3 regions of the Streptomyces sp. NPDC044106 genome follow, and region 1 is predicted to be linked to each of the others. Evidence: riboswitches for the same ligand, from Rfam matches in the RefSeq annotation. Region 1 holds a riboswitch; each other region holds the start of a gene.
The links. Region 1 has a riboswitch for S-adenosylmethionine ahead of thrC (threonine synthase). Riboswitches for the same ligand answer to the same signal wherever they lie in the genome.
Positions count from the first base shown of each region.

Region 2: linked by a shared signal. The riboswitch ahead of AC07DI_RS09625 (hypothetical protein) and the one ahead of thrC (threonine synthase) in region 1 are both predicted to bind S-adenosylmethionine.
Region 3: linked by a shared signal. The riboswitch ahead of AC07DI_RS22275 (aminotransferase class V-fold PLP-dependent enzyme) and the one ahead of thrC (threonine synthase) in region 1 are both predicted to bind S-adenosylmethionine.

Region 1 covers NZ_JBWKFZ010000003.1:488,063-493,067, forward strand. Annotated here, with positions in the region: gene groL (chaperonin GroEL) at 1-244, opposite strand, end outside; gene AC07DI_RS07315 (cold-shock protein) at 564-767, opposite strand; gene AC07DI_RS07320 (MoaD/ThiS family protein) at 1,187-1,462, opposite strand; gene thrC (threonine synthase) at 1,573-2,868, opposite strand; SAM riboswitch class I at 2,886-3,031, opposite strand; gene AC07DI_RS07330 (glucosyl-3-phosphoglycerate synthase) at 3,174-4,118, shown strand; gene AC07DI_RS07335 (alpha,alpha-trehalose-phosphate synthase (UDP-forming)) at 4,250-5,005, shown strand, end outside.
Region 2 covers NZ_JBWKFZ010000004.1:447,253-452,257, forward strand. Annotated here, with positions in the region: gene AC07DI_RS09610 (amino acid permease) at 1-38, shown strand, start outside; gene AC07DI_RS09615 (GNAT family N-acetyltransferase) at 76-630, opposite strand; gene AC07DI_RS09620 (SDR family NAD(P)-dependent oxidoreductase) at 681-1,415, opposite strand; gene AC07DI_RS09625 (hypothetical protein) at 1,491-1,796, opposite strand; SAM riboswitch class IV at 1,843-1,953, opposite strand; gene AC07DI_RS09630 (radical SAM protein) at 2,032-3,390, opposite strand; gene AC07DI_RS09635 (translation initiation factor 2) at 3,691-5,005, shown strand, end outside.
Region 3 covers NZ_JBWKFZ010000011.1:331,165-336,169, forward strand. Annotated here, with positions in the region: gene AC07DI_RS22255 (NYN domain-containing protein) at 1-733, opposite strand, end outside; gene AC07DI_RS22260 (hypothetical protein) at 768-1,007, opposite strand; gene AC07DI_RS22265 (rhomboid family intramembrane serine protease) at 1,187-1,918, shown strand; gene AC07DI_RS22270 (Lrp/AsnC family transcriptional regulator) at 1,915-2,196, shown strand; gene AC07DI_RS22275 (aminotransferase class V-fold PLP-dependent enzyme) at 2,232-3,614, opposite strand; SAM riboswitch class IV at 3,779-3,896, opposite strand; gene trpD (anthranilate phosphoribosyltransferase) at 3,993-5,005, opposite strand, start outside.

The DNA.
Region 1 (5,005 bases):
CGTCCGTCTTCTTCGCGACCTCCTTGACCAGCTCGGCGCCGATCTTCTCGTACGGGTCCTCGAGCTCGATCTCCTTGGCGATGGAAACACCATCGTTGGTGATCGTGGGGGCGCCCCACTTCTTCTCGAGGACGACGTTGCGACCCTTGGGGCCCAGGGTCACCTTGACGGCGTCGGCGAGCTGGTTCATGCCGCGCTCGAGGCCGCGCCGTGCCTCCTCGTCGAACGCGATGATCTTGGCCATGTGAAGTGGTCCTCCCGGACGGGGTGGAAACGCAAACGGATCGTGCCCGCGCCCGCGACGGACGGCCTGCGTGCCGTGTGGTTCCTTGCCCCACGCGGCTCGCGGGCCTCGCTGACCCGACCCAAGTTCTGTCACTCTCACTCGTAGAGTGCTAAGCCCAATGATTAGCACTCGACCCCTGCGAGTGCAAGCGCCTCTCAAGGATCCCCGCCCCGCCGCCGGGCGCGCGCCGGGCGCGCCCCGCACACACGAGGGGCCCGTACCCCTGTTGGGATACGAGCCCCTCGCGATGCTTGCTTCGGTGGTCGGTCGCGCCGAGCTAGACGGCGAGCTTGACCATGTCCGCCTGCGGACCCTTCTGGCCCTGCGAGATCTCGAACTCGACTCGCTGACCTTCTTCAAGGGTGCGGTACCCGTCCATCTGGATCGCGCTGTAGTGGACGAAAACATCCGCACCACCGTCGACCGCGATGAAGCCGTACCCCTTCTCCGCGTTGAACCACTTGACGGTGCCCTGAGCCATGCCTAACTCCCCTATTACTGGCCCTTGCACAGGACCGCACTTCGCGGACCCGGGTCAGACCTCACCCCCCAATGCCTGGGGGTGTGCGCCGGAACGCGTCGACCGCCGCTGAATGTATCTGTCCAACTGCCGTCTGCAACAGGTCAATCGGACGAGAATTCTGGGCACGCCCGAACGGTAATATGCGGAGAATTCGCCAGGATTCAGGGCAAGTCGGGCCATACGAAAGCCGCATAAGGTTCACATGGGCAGCGCTCTTTGGCTACTTCTTGTCGGCCCGGGCCGACTTCGTATATGCACACGGCATTAACGGCGAAGCACTCTTCCCAACTGTACCGCGCTCAACCATGCAGAATTGCCCCCTCCGTTTCTCGGCGGAGAGGGCAATTCGGGTTACGCAGGCTTCTTGCGGAAAAGGATCAGCCGCCGGCGACGGCCGGAATGATCGAGACGCCCGCGCCGTCCGGGGTGGCCGTCTCCAGGCCCTGTTCAAAGCGGACGTCGTCGTCGTTGACGTACACGTTCACGAAGCGGCGCAGCTTGCCCTGGTCGTCCAGGACGCGGGCCGCGATGCCGCTGTGCTTCTTCTCCAGATCGGCGATGACCTCCCCGAGATTCGCCCCCTCGGCGGCAACCTCGGCCTGCCCGCCGGTGTAGGTACGAAGGATGGTGGGGATACGGACGTTGACGCTCATGGGTTCACCTCAGAAGTACGGGGGCGGGGCGCCCCTGGAAGGGGCGCGGGGAACTGCGCGAGGACGGACCACGACCGGCGGTCGACGACGCCGATCAGGCCCTACGGCGACTAGCCGGCGAGCCCCGCGGAGCGAAACGCCTCAAGGCTCGGCTTGATCGTGGCGGTGGCCTGCGACGTATCGGCGACCGCGTCAAGCGTCTTGAGGCCATCACCCGTGTTGAGGACCACCGTGGTCAGCGAGGGATCGATGAGGCCCGCCTCGACGAGCTTCTTCGTGACGCCCACCGTCACCCCGCCCGCGGTCTCCGCGAAGATCCCTTCCGTGCGGGCGAGAAGCTTGATCGCGTCGACGACCTGCTCGTCGTTCACGTCCTCCACCGCCCCGCCCGTGCGGCGCGCGATGTCCAGGACGTACGGCCCGTCGGCGGGGTTGCCGATGGCAAGCGACTTGGCGATGGTGTTCGGCTTCTGGGGGCGTACGACATCGTGGCCCGCCTTGAACGCCGCCGACACCGGCGAACAGCCCTCCGCCTGAGCACCGAAGATCTTGTACGGCTTGTCGGCGACGAGGCCGAGCGCGATGAGCTCCTTGAGCCCCTTGTCGATCTTCGTGAGCTGCGATCCCGACGCGATCGGGATGACGAGCTGGTCGGGCAGCTCCCAGCCGAGCTGCTCGCAGATCTCGTACGCGAGGGTCTTGGAACCCTCGCCGTAGTACGGCCGCAGGTTGACGTTGACGAAGCCCCAGCCCTCGCCCAGCGGGTCGCCGATGAGCTCGGAGCAGAAGCGGTTGACGTCGTCGTAGTTGCCCTCGATGCCGACGAGCTCACCGCCGTAGACCGCGGCCATGACGACCTTGCCCTGCTCCAGGTCGTGCGGGATGAAGACGCAGGAGCGGAAGCCGGCGCGGGCGGCGGCGGCGCCGACGGCGCCCGCGAGGTTGCCGGTGGAGGAGCAGGAGAGGGTGGTGAAGCCGAAGGCGCGCGCCGCTTCGAGGGCCTGGGCCACGACGCGGTCCTTGAAGGAGTGCGTGGGGTTGCCGGAGTCGTCCTTGACGAACAACTTGCCCTGCTGGACGCCGAGTTCGGCGGCGAGGTTGTCGGCCTTGACGAGCTTGGTCCAGCCGGGGTTCAGGTTCGGCTTGTCGGCCACGTCGGCGGGGACGGGGAGGAGCGGGGCGTAGCGCCAGATGTTGGCGGGGCCGGCCTCGATCCGCTTGCGCAGGGCTTCCGGGTCGCCGAGGGGCAGGTCGTACGCGACTTCGAGGGGGCCGAAACACTCGACGCAGGCGAAGATCGGACCGAGCGGGAACCTGGTGCCGCATTCCCGGCAGGAGAGGCCCGAGGCGGGACCGAGGTCTACGGGAGAGGTGGTGCTTTCGGTGGCGACGGTCTGCACAGCCATGGAGGCGAGGCCCTTTCTCCTCATCTTCCTCGCGACGCATTTCGCCGCGAGACGGAATTGGCACCTTCCCTAGCCGGGAGCCTCGCGACGATGACGTACGAGACCGACTGGATGGTTGCCGGGGCTTCAACGGGCCGTATCCCTCTGCCCCTCTGGATGAGCGGTATTCGATTGTTGATCTCAACGCCGTGGTGACCCCGGCATGCGATGGTCTCCGGCGTTGTTCAAGACTGTAACCGAAGCCCCGGACCCTTGAGATAGTCGTCCGAACCGCGAGATGGATCACATATGGGAGGACCGCGACCGTGCTGGAAGAGGCCGAGCACTGGCTGAGCAGGCGTTCCTGGTCCGTCGCCGATCGTCCGCTGGACCTTCTGACCGCCGCCAAACGTGCCTCGGGCACCTCGGTGAGTGTCGTGCTGCCCGCGCTCGACGAGGAGGGGACGGTCGGCGAGATCGTCGCCGAGATCCGCCGCGCCCTGATGGAGCGGGCCCCGCTGGTCGACGAGCTCGTGGTGATCGACTCCGGCTCGACGGACCGTACGGCCGAGGTCGCGGCGGCGGCGGGCGCCAAGGTCGTGCACCGCGACGAGATCCTGCCGCGTGTCGCGGCCGTACCCGGCAAGGGCGAGGTGCTGTGGCGCTCGCTGCTCGTGACGAGCGGGGACGTCGTCGCGTTCGTCGACGCGGATCTGCGGGAGTTCTCCGCGGACTTCGTCTCGGGGATAGTGGGCCCGCTGCTCACCGACCCCGACGTGGCCTTCGTGAAGGCGATGTACGACCGTCCGCTGGGCGAGGCCGCGGGCCAGGGCGGCCGGGTGACGGAGCTGATGGCGCGCCCGCTCCTGAACATGCACTGGCCGCGCCTCGCGGGGTTCGTCCAGCCGCTGGGCGGCGAGTACGCGGCGCGCAGGTCGCTCCTCGAGCGGCTGCCGTTCCCCGTCGGGTACGGCGTGGAGCTGGGGCTGCTCGTCGACGCGCTGCACACCGTGGGCCTGGACGCACTCGCGCAGGTCGACGTGGGGGTGCGCAGGCACCGCCATCAGGACGGGCAGGCGCTCGGCCGGATGGCGGCGGCCATCTACCGCACGGCGCAGCTGCGGCTCGCGCGCGGCCATCTCGTACGTCCCGAACTGACGCAGTTCGAGCGGGGCGAGCACGGCTTCGTCCCGCGGACGTACGCGGTCGACACCGAGGAGAGGCCGCCGATGACGGACGTCGCGGAGTACGCGCACCGACGCGTGGCGTGACCGCGGTGGCCGGTGAACCGCCCGGCCCGCATGATCCCGCCCCCACCGGGCACGGAACACATTCCAGCCGGGCGCCACGCGGAGTCCGGTCGTACGTTTGCCCGGCCCCTGGACGGGCTACGTGTTGCCACATGGTCTCCGAGTCCGCATCCACAGCAGCAGCGCAGGTACTGGTCGCGTCCAACCGCGGCCCCGTCTCGTACACCGTCGAGGAGAACGGGGAGCTGAGCGCCAGACGCGGCGGCGGCGGCCTGGTCTCCGGGCTCAGCGCCATCGGCGGCGACGCGGACGCCCTGTGGGTGTGCGCGGCGCTCGGCGACGGCGACCGCGAGGCGGTGCGGCGCGGCGTCGGGGAGCCCGGCGTACGGATGCTGGACATCGACGCGCGGGTCCACGCGGACGCGTACAACGGCATCGCGAACTCGGTGCTGTGGTTCGTCCACCACATGCTCTACCAGACCCCGCTGGAGCCGGCCTTCGGGCCGGAGTTCCGCGCGCAGTGGGCGGCGTACGAGGCGTACAACCGCGCGTTCGCCGAGGCGCTGGCCGCGGAGGCGGCGCCGGGGGCGGCGGTCCTGGTGCAGGACTACCACCTGACGCTGGTGCCGGGCATGCTGCGGGAGCTGCGCGACGACGTGCGCATCGGCCACTTCTCGCACACGCCGTGGGCGCCCGTGGACTACTTCAGGATGCTGCCTGACGACGTGGCGGAGCAGGTGCTGCGCGGGATGCTCGGCGCGGACCGGCTCGGCTTCCTGACCGGGCGGTGGGCCGACGCGTTCACCGAGTGCTGCGTGCGGATCGTCGGCGGGACCTCGGGGACCCGGATCGGGGTGCACGGGCTCGGCGCCGACGCGGACTTCCTGCGGGAGCGCTCGCGGCGGGAC
Region 2 (5,005 bases), on a different contig from region 1:
ACCGCGAGCAGGCGGAGGTCGCGGAGAACATCGTCTGAGAAGGAGGGGGCCCGGTCGACCCGGGCCCCAATCCCCCTACACCGGTCGGTCGTCGAGGATCTTGTGGAAGAGCCGGTGGTCACGCCAGGCGCCATTGATGTGCAGGTAGCCCGGCGCCATCCCGTACTCCACGAAACCGCACTTCGCCAGCACGCGCTGCGACGCCGTGTTGTCGAGGAGGGTGCACGCCTCCACGCGGTGCAGGCCGAACTCGCCGCCCGCTGCCGCGCAGACGTACCGCACGGCGGCGGAGGCGAGGCCGCGGCCCACGTGTTCGGCGTCGATCCAGTAGCCGAGGCTGCCCCTGCGCGCCGGGCCCAGCACGATGTTCGTCAGCTCGGTGTGACCGACGATCTCCCCGTCGCTCTCGAGGACCCAGTGCGCGGACCGGCCCGCGCGGCACTCCTCCAACTGGCTCCCGATCCGCTCCGCCTGCCCCTCCGTGGTGTCGAAGGAGGCGGGCCTCACCGGCTCCCAGGGGCTGAGGTGGGCACGGTTGCGGCGACGGGCCCCGGCGAGTCGCGCCGCGTCGTCGAGCGTGAGGGGCCGGATGAGGACGCCCTGAGCGAGGGCGGCGGAACCAGTGATCATGCCCGCAGCGTACGAGAGTCCGATCCGTCCCCGGCAGTCGTCGGGCGAGGTCAGCGCCCGCCCGCCACCCGCAGGACCGTGCCGGTCGCGTACGACGCGTCGTCCGAGAGCAGCCAGGACACGGCCCCGGCGACTTCCGAGGGCTGACCGGAGCGGCCCAGCGGGATGCCCGCCGCGAGTTTCGCGGGGCGCTCGGGGTCGGTGTGGAACTCGGTCCAGATGACGCCGGGGGCGACGGCGTTGACGCGGATGCCGTCGGTCGCGACCTCCTTGGACAGGCCGACCGTCAGCGTGTCGACGGCGCCCTTGGCGGCCGCGTAGTGCACGTACTCACCGGGGCCGCCGAGGGTGGCCGCGGCGGACGAGATGTTCACGATGGCTCCGCCGCCGTGGGCCCGCATGTCCCGCACCGCGCGCCGGGCGCAGAGCAGGTAGCCGAGGACGTTGACCTCCAGCGCCCGCCGCATGCCCTCGGCGTCGGCGTCGGCGAGCGGGCCGACGGGACCGCCCACACCGGCGTTGTTGACGAGTCCGGTGACCGGGCCGAGTTCGGCGGCGGCGGTGTCGAAGAGGCGGTCGACGTCGCTCTCGTCGGCGGTGTCGACCTGGACGGTGACGCAGCGGCGGCCGGCCGCGCGGACCGTCGCCGCGACCTCGTCGGCGGCCGTGGCGTTCGAGCGGTAGCCGATGACGACGTCGTGGCCGTCCTCGGCGAGACGGGCGCTGACAGCCGCGCCGATACCGCGGCTGCCGCCGGTGACGACGGTGACGGGCTGGTGCTGCACAGGGGACCTCCGGCTCTGGGTGGCTGACTGTCGCGCCGCCCGGACGCGGGGGTCGCCCGCGTCCGGATCACGCCGTCATCCTATGAAGCGGTGCTCCTGACCGGCCGGGAGGGCCGGGTCGAGGCGGATCAGGGTGGCGCGGCCCGCGCCGCGCCGCAGCCGCAGGACATTGTGGCCCGGCACCCACTGGACGACGCCGTGATGTGCGCGCAGCTGGGCCCGCAGCCGTTCCGGGTCGGGCGTGCGCAGCGCGGCCGGGGCGCCGAGGGTCGGGCCGAGGACGTGCAGCGGGATCAGTCCGTCGTCGCGTACGTCGTAGGAGGAGAGCAGTACGTCGACCTGCCGTGCGGGAGAGGCGGGGGCTTGGTGCGAGTGCGTCATGGTGCGCCTTCCGGAGTCGTGGACCCCGGGTGTCGCCGACCCCGGTGATCCGCCGTTCCCCGCGCACGTCGCGCGGGGCGGGTCGTCACCCGGGGCACCCGCGACGGAAGCGGGGTGCCGTCCAGCGAGCCGGGGCTTGACGCTGGAACTCATGACCCGCACCGACCGTAACACGCCCTTCCGGCGGCCCGCCCGGGGTTTCCGACGACCCCGAGCAGGCTCACCGCGGGCGGACCTACCGCGCCTGGGCGGGAGTGACCGCGTCCTCCGGAGCCGCCTTCTCCGCGGGCAGGCTGTCCATGAACGAGCTCACCGAGAAGACCGCGTTGCCGGGGCCCGCCGGGCCGTAACCGGGCGGCGACGTCAGGCCGTTGGCCTCCATCGTCGCGCGGTAGGCCTCAAGGAGGCGGACGTGGTACTCCAGCGGCGCGCCCTGCGGATTCGCCTTGCCCAGCGGCGTCGTCGGCTCCGGGCACCACGTGGTGAAGCGGGGCGTGATGCCGCGCGACATGAAGTACTGCAACCCCTCGACGGTCGAGTCGATGGCCTCGTCGACGGTCTTGAAGCCAAACGGTTCTGCCATCTCCACGCCCGCCACGAAGTTCGGGATGACGTTGCGCGGCCCGAACACCTCGGCGGAGTCCAGGATGCGGCGGTGCCACTCGTCGCGCCCGACGTAGCGCTCCTTGCCGGGGCAGTACCGCTCGAACAGGTACGGGTCCCACACCTCGTAGTTGGGGTGGTAGATCCGCACGCCGTAGTCGTGGAAGCGCTGCACGTCCGCCTTGGGCAGCGCCTGCGCGACGACCTTGCCGATCCAGCGGCCGGGGAAGCGCTCCTCGATGGCCTTCGCGTACTGACCGTAGAAGTCGGCCTCGTCCTTGCCCTGGAGCTGCGTGGTGATGGCGCCGCCGGTGAGCGTGTACGCGGTGGAGGACTTGTTCGTGTCGTACTTGTCGATGATGGCGAGGGCTTCGAGGACCTCGTCCATCGGCTTCACGCCGGTGTAGGGGCGGCCCGCCGCCTTCTGCTGGCGCCAGTTGTGGTTGATGTCGCAGTACTGGCACTCCTCCTTGGCGCCGAAGTACTGGCAGACCCGGAAGACCGTCAGGTAGATCAGGTAGCCCCACTGGATGGTGGGTGCCACCTCCATCACGGACTTGCCGTTCTCCAGCGTGTGCCGGTAGTAGTCCGGCATCGGCGGCAGGCCGACGTCGGAGATCCGCACGCCGTCCAGGTAGAGGCCGAGGACGCCGTGGTCGTCGGCGGCGACGCGGTAGGGCGAGCCGGGGTTCACGCGCACCGAGACGACGGTGCGGCGCAGCTCGTAGGGGCCGCCGGTGAGGACGATCTCCTCCGGCGGGCGGCGCAGCGCGGCGGCGCCGAGCTCGGGCAGCGTGCCGTGGTCGAAGGAGAAGATGAAGTACGACTTCGGCTTGACGTCACCGCCTTCGTTGTCGCTGAGCGCCGACTCGTCGAAGGCGATGCCGCCGCGCAGCAGATCCTCCTTGATGACGGCTTCCCGCGGCACGTGCGGGAACCGCTCCATGAGTGACTCGATGAGCTCGGTACGGCTCTCGCTGCGGCTTGGCATGGGCCGGGCACCTCGGATCCTGTCGATCGATCTGTTCCGTCCACGCTAATACCCGGCCGATCCGTTCCGGATCCGACTCCGGTCGCAGCGTGCCTCCGCCGCAGGTCTATCCTGCGGAGCCGGGTACGATTCCCGGCATGCCTCCCGCCGATCCGTACATACCCGCCCCGAAGTGCGGAAACGGGACGCGCGACGCTGCCGTGCAGACTAGAATGAACACTCCCGAAGCGGGCAGCGGGCAGCGGGCAGCGGGCAGCGGGCAGCGGGCAGCGGGCAGCGGGCAGCGGGTCCCGTCCCGTCGTGGCTCCGTCCGGCGGTGAGAAGCGCGTCCTGTTCGCCGCCCGGTCGGCGACCGCCCTGCACCGGCTCCTCGACGTCCTGCCGGTCTTCGCGGGCGACGAGCGCGTCCGCCGCCGCTTCACCCTGGTCCCCGGCTCCGACTTCGGCGCCGACGCCCTCTCGGCGGTCGAGCGGGCCGGCGGGCGCACCCTCCCCTGGGCCGAGGCCCTGGCCCAGTCCCACGACCTGATCCTGACCGCCAGCCCCAAGGGCGGTCTCGCCGGGCTGCGCGGACCGCGCGTCCTGCTGCCGCACGGCGCCGGCTACAACAAGGCCCTGCCCGCGCGGCCCGGCTCCGGCGACTCCGCCTCCGGCATGGACCCGGCACTCCTGATGGCCGACGGGCGCCCGCTGGCCCGCCTGCACGCGCTGGCCCACCCCTCCCAGGCGGCCCGCCTCGCCGCCGAGTGCCCTCCGGCTGCCGCACGCGCGACCGTCACCGGCGACCCCACCCTCGACCGCGTCCTCGCCTCCCTGCCACGGCGCGAGCGCTACCGGAGCGCCCTGCGCACCGGCGGCCGCAAGCTGGTCGTCCTCACCTCCACCTGGGGCGATCACTCCCTGATCCGCCGCCACCCCCGCCTCCCCGCCCGTCTGGCGGCCGAGCTTCCGCACGACACGTACCAGCTGGGCCTCGTCCTGCACCCCAACGAGCACAGCAGGACAGGAGCGTTCGACCTCGCGCAGGATCTCGCGCCCGCCCTCGACGCGGGCCTGGTCGTGGCCCGCCCGTACGAGGAGTGGGCCGCGCTGCTCGTCGCCGCCGACGTCATCGTCACGGACCACGGCTCTGCGGCGCTGTACGCGGCGGCGGCCCGTGATCTGCCGATGGCCGCCGTGGGCGACGGTGGCGGGGAGCTGATCCCGGGCACCCCGATGGCCGAGCTCCTCGCGCACATTCCGGTGCTGGGTTCGGTGGAGCAGCCGACCACGGCCGACCTGGAGCGTGCTGTCGAGGGCCACAGGCCCGGCGTCCCTGCCTCCGTCGCGGGGCAGGCGTTCGCCGAGCGCGGCAACGCCGTACGCAGGCTGCGCGAGGAGATGTACCGGATTCTCGGCCTGACCCCGCCGGCCGATCCGCCCGAGCCGCATCCGTTGCCCGATCCGGCACGCCCCGGCCGGGGCCCCGCCGCCTTCGCCGTGCGGGTGGAGCGGCGGGGGCCGCACGTGTGCGTCGAGCGGCGGCCCGCACGGTCCGACGCCCCCGCGCATCATCTGGCCGTCGAGGCGGACCGGGCTTCGGGCACCCAACTGCAGAGCGCCGGGCTCCTGTTCC
Region 3 (5,005 bases), on a different contig from region 1:
TGGCCTCGAGGGCGGCCTCGGTCTCGCCGAGCCGCGCCTTGAGCCGCCGCGTCTCGCTCTCCGCCGCGGACACCTGGGCCTGCCCCTCGGCGCGGGCCGCCTCGATCTCCGCGGCGGCCTTGCGCAGCGCCGCCTCGCCGCGCTTGACGTCGCTGAGCGCGCCGCGCAGCTTGCGGTGCACCGACTCGGCCTCCTTGCGCGCCGATTCGAGCTCGGCACGCAGCCGTTCGGTCTCCGCCCTGGTCTGGCCGCGGGCCGCCGCCAGCTCCTCGCGCAGCCGCTCGAGCTCGGCCCTGGTTTCGTCGTCCACCCGCTCGGCGTCGGCCCGCTGGGCCTCCTCGCCCGCGGCGGTGACCAGCTTCACCCATCCCGTGGGGCGCAGCACATAGGCGGCGGCCGCCACGTCGAGCGGGTCGGCCGCGGGCGGCGGCGAGCCCGCGTCCAGGGCGGCGGCGAGCTCGGCCTGGGCCTCTCTGAGCCGTTCGCCGATGCGCTGGCGGAAGAGGGTGTCGTTCTCCAGCGCCGCCGCCATCGCGTTGCCGGCGAACTTCGCGCGCCGGGTGGGCGTGAAGCGCGCGTACTGCCGCAGCTGAGGGGGCAATTCGGCCAGGGTGAGGCCGCCGAAGCCGTCCGAGACGATGTGGACGACCCGCCTGCGCACCCCGTCGGGCAGCGGGCGGTCGAGCACCTCAGCGGCGCCGTCGTCCGGCTCCCCGCCTGCGCTCTCCACCATCCGTCACCCCACTAGCTGTGCGGGCCCCGCTCCCTCAGGAGTCGGCGCCCGGCCTGTCCACGAGTTCCACCTGATCCACGGCGTTGCACCATCGGCACCGTACGGACTCGATGGTCTCACTGACCACCTCGCGTTCCTCGACGTTCGACTCTCCGGCCAGGTCGAGATGCACATACTCGACGACCTTCGAGCTGCGGGTCACATCGAAACGCGTGAGATTGCCGCACAGCGTGCAGCGCCACCGCGTGGTGGCGGTCGGCAGAGGAACCGTCATCGTGGCTGTTCGCTTTCTTCGGTGACTTGCGCGGCGACATCTTCGGCGACCGTGGGACCGCGCGGCTTCCTGGGTGCGCGTTGCCCGTAACCCTAAGGCCTGTAAGGGGCGCCGTGCGGCGGCCCGCGGAGCGGCATGGCGGTCTGTGCGGCCGACGTCCGTTACGTCATGCTCTGTCCATGATCCGAACATGGGGTACGAAGGCGGGCCGGCTGCTCGGCGGGCGGACCGCCCCGGTGACGTACGGCCTGATCGCCGTCTGCTGTGTGGTCTTCCTGATCTCCCCGGTGTCCGGGCTCAACCCCGCCTACGGGCGCGGCGACGAGCTGATCGGCGCGCAACAGGTCTACTTCGAGCGATGGGGAGTGGTCCCCGTCGAACTGTTCAGCGGTGCCCCTGACGCCGCTCTCGGCCCGTTCACCGCCCTGTTCGTGCACGGAAGCTGGCTGCATCTGCTCGGGAACATGCTGTTCCTGTACGTCTTCGGGGTCATGGTCGAGGAACGCATGGGCCACCTCCATTACGCGTTCTTCTACGTCTGCTGCGGCTGTCTCGCCCTGCTCGCCTACGCGGCCGCGCACGCGGGCTCCGACCAGACGCTCGTGGGAGCGTCCGGGGCGATCTCCGCCGTCCTCGGTGCCTGCCTCTATCTCTTCCCTCGGGCGCGCGTCACCAGCCTCTTCCCGTTCCTCTTCTTTCTGCCGCTGCGCTTTCCGGCCTGGGTGGTGCTGCCGTTCTGGGTGGCGCTGCAGTGGCTGGCGGCGGGGCAGGGCGGCAAGGGCACCGGCGTGGCCTATCTGGCGCACCTGGTGGGCTTCTCGCTCGGCTTCCTCTACGCGTGGGGGTGGTCGGCCCGGAAGACTAGAGTGAACGGCACAGCACCGGCCACCGAGGGAGACAGCAAGCCGTGATCACCGCGATCGTGCTCATCAAGACCAGCGTGGACCGGATTCCGGAGATCGCCGAGTCGATCGCCGCGCTCGACTCCGTCAGTGAGGTCTTCTCCGTCACCGGCACGTACGACCTGATCGCGATGGTGCGCGTGCCGCGCCACGACGACCTCGCGGACGTCATTCCCGGCCGGATCAGCAAGATCCCCGGAGTCGAGGCGACCGACACGCACGTGGCGTTCCGCACGTACTCCCAGCACGACCTGGAAGCGGCCTTCGCGATCGGCCTCGACTCCTAGGGACCCTCGGGGCCCTTGAGGCCTCCTGGGACTCCTCAGGCGGCGACGCCCGTGTCCGGCACGCAACGTCCGTCCTCGGTGCGGTAGTTCCACCGCGCGCCGTCCGCCACCAGCTCCTTGACGGCGCGTACGAAACGCTCGACGTGCTCGTCGGGGGTACCGGCGCCGAAGCTCACCCGGATGGCGTTCAGCGACTTCTCGCCGGGCGCGGCCTCGGGGGCACCGCACTCGCCGGGCTCGCCGGGCTCGCTGCCGAGCAGGGTGCGCACCAGCGGGTGGGCGCAGAACAGGCCGTCCCGTACGCCGATGCCGTACTCGGCGGAGAGCGCGGCGGCGAAGTGGGAGCTGTTCCAGCCGTCCACGACGAAGGAGATGACGCCCACCCGCGGCGCGTCGTCCCCGAAGAGCGAGAGCACCCGCACGGCCGGCACCTCGGCGAGGCCCTCGCGCACCTTCCTGATCAGGTGCTGCTCGCGCGCGACGAGCTCGTCGAAGCCCGCCTCGGTGAGCGCCTTGCAGGCCGACGCGATCGAGTAGACGCCGATGACGTTGGGCGAACCGGCCTCGTGCCGGGCCGCGGAGTCGTGCCACTCCACATCCACACCGCCGCCTGCTTCCTTGGGGCGTCGCGCCACCTTCCGCGAGGCGCCGCCGCCCGCGAGGTACGGCTCGGCGGCGCGCAGCCAGTCGGAGCGGCCCGCGAGAACGCCCGAACCGAACGGCGCGTACAGCTTGTGGCCGGAGAACGCGACCCAGTCGACGTCCAACTCCTCGATGGAGACCGGGTGGTGGGGCGCGAGCTGGGCGGCGTCGAGGACGATGCGGGCACCGTGCGCGTGCGCGGCGGCGGCCAGCTCACGCACCGGCCACAGCTCGCCGGTGACGTTCGATGCGCCGGTGACGCACACCAGGGCGGGCCCGTAGGGGTCGCGGTCGGCGAGGGCTCGTTCCAGGGTGTGCACGGCCTCGTCGGGGGTGCGCGGCGCGTTGAGGTAGGTGACGCGGGCGTCCCGCCACGGAAGCAGCGAGGCGTGGTGCTCGGTCTCGAAGACGAAGACCTGGCAGTCCGCGGGCAGGGCGGCGGCGAGCAGGTTCAGCGAGTCGGTGGTGGAGCGCGTGAAGACGACCTGGTCGTCCTCGCGGCAGCCGAGGAACTCGGCGACGGTCCTGCGGGAGTTCTCGAAGAGGTCGGTGGAGAGCTGCGAGAGGTAGCCGGCCCCGCGGTGCACGCTGCCGTAGTACGGCGCGTACGCGGCCACGTCGTCCCACACGCGCTGCAGTGCCGGGGCGCTCGCCGCGTAGTCCAGCGCGGCGTAGCTCACCTCGCCGCCGGTGACCAGCGGAACGGTGACGTCCCTGCCGAGGACGGCCAGCGGGGCGCAGACGGACGAGTCGGTGGCAACGGCGGAAACAGACATGGCGAACTCCCGTGAGACGCAGGCGAGATCACCGCGCCGGAATCACGTCGACGGCGCGGGAGAAAAGTGCAGAAGGGTGTGCGGAGGCGGGGCGTAGAAGCCCTGTCACATTCGCTTGCTCACGAGACTGCTCCCTTGAGGACCAGGACCCCAGGGCGTGCAGGGGTCCGCGCTTGCCATACGCCTTGCTGCGTACGACCTGGTCTTCACCCGGGGCACCCCGCCACGGACGGAGGGTTGCCGGACAGCGGGCCGGGGCCGTAGTCGCTGTCACTCATGACCTGTGCAGCATCCTGCCACACGATCTTCGGCGCGCAAGGCGCAGTCCAGAATCCGGACTGCGCCCTGCGTCACATCGAGGGGTGCGAAGAGGGGTGCTCAGCGGTTGCTGGCGGACACCCAGCGCTCAAGGGCTCGCTTCGCGGCGCCCGAGTCGATCGACCGCGCCGCCTTCGCCATGCCGGCCCGGATCTGCTCCACGAGCGGCTCGTCGGTCGGGCTGAGGGCGACGAGCGCCGCCGCGGAGTTCAGCACCACCGCGTCCCGCACCGGCCCGCTCTCGCCGTCCAGGAGCCGCAGCGCGACCTCCGCGTTGTACGAGGCGTCGGCGCCCCGCAGCGCCTCGACGGGCACGAGGTCGATCCCGACGTCGCGGGGGTCGAAGGCCTCCTCGCGCACGGCGCCGTCCCGCACCGTCCAGACCCGGGAGGTCGACGTCGTCGTCAGCTCGTCGAGTCCGTCGTCGCCGCGGAAGACGAGGGAGGAGTTACCCCGTTCGGCGAAGACCCCGGCCACGATGGGCGCCATCCGGGGGTCGGCGACCCCGACCGCCTGGGCCCGCACCTTGGCCGGGTTGGTCAGCGGGCCGAGGAGGTTGAAGACGGTCCTGATCCCCAGCTGGCTGCGCGCGGCGCCCGCGTGCCGCAGCGCGGGGTGGAACTTCACGGCGAAGCAGAACGTGATGCCCGCCTCGTCCGCGACCTCGACCACCCGGCGGGGCGTGAGGTCGAGGTTGACGCCGAGCTTCTCCAGGACGTCGGAGGCGCCGGACGCGCTGGAGGCGGCGCGGTTGCCGTGCTTGACGACCTTGGCGCCCGCTCCCGCGACGACGATCGCGGACATGGTGGAGATGTTGACGGTCTTGGCCCCGTCGCCGCCCGTGCCCACGATGTCGACGCTCGGGCCCGGCACGTCGATGACGTTGGCGTGCGCGTACATGGCGCGTACGAGACCGGAGATCTCCGCGACCGTCTCACCCTTGGCCCGCAGCGCGATCACGAAGCCCGCGATCTGCGCGTCGGTGGCCTCGCCGCGCATGATGCGGTCCATCGCCCACGCGGTGTCGTCGGCGCTCTGGTCCCGTCCTTCGAGCAGACCGTTCAGCACGTCGG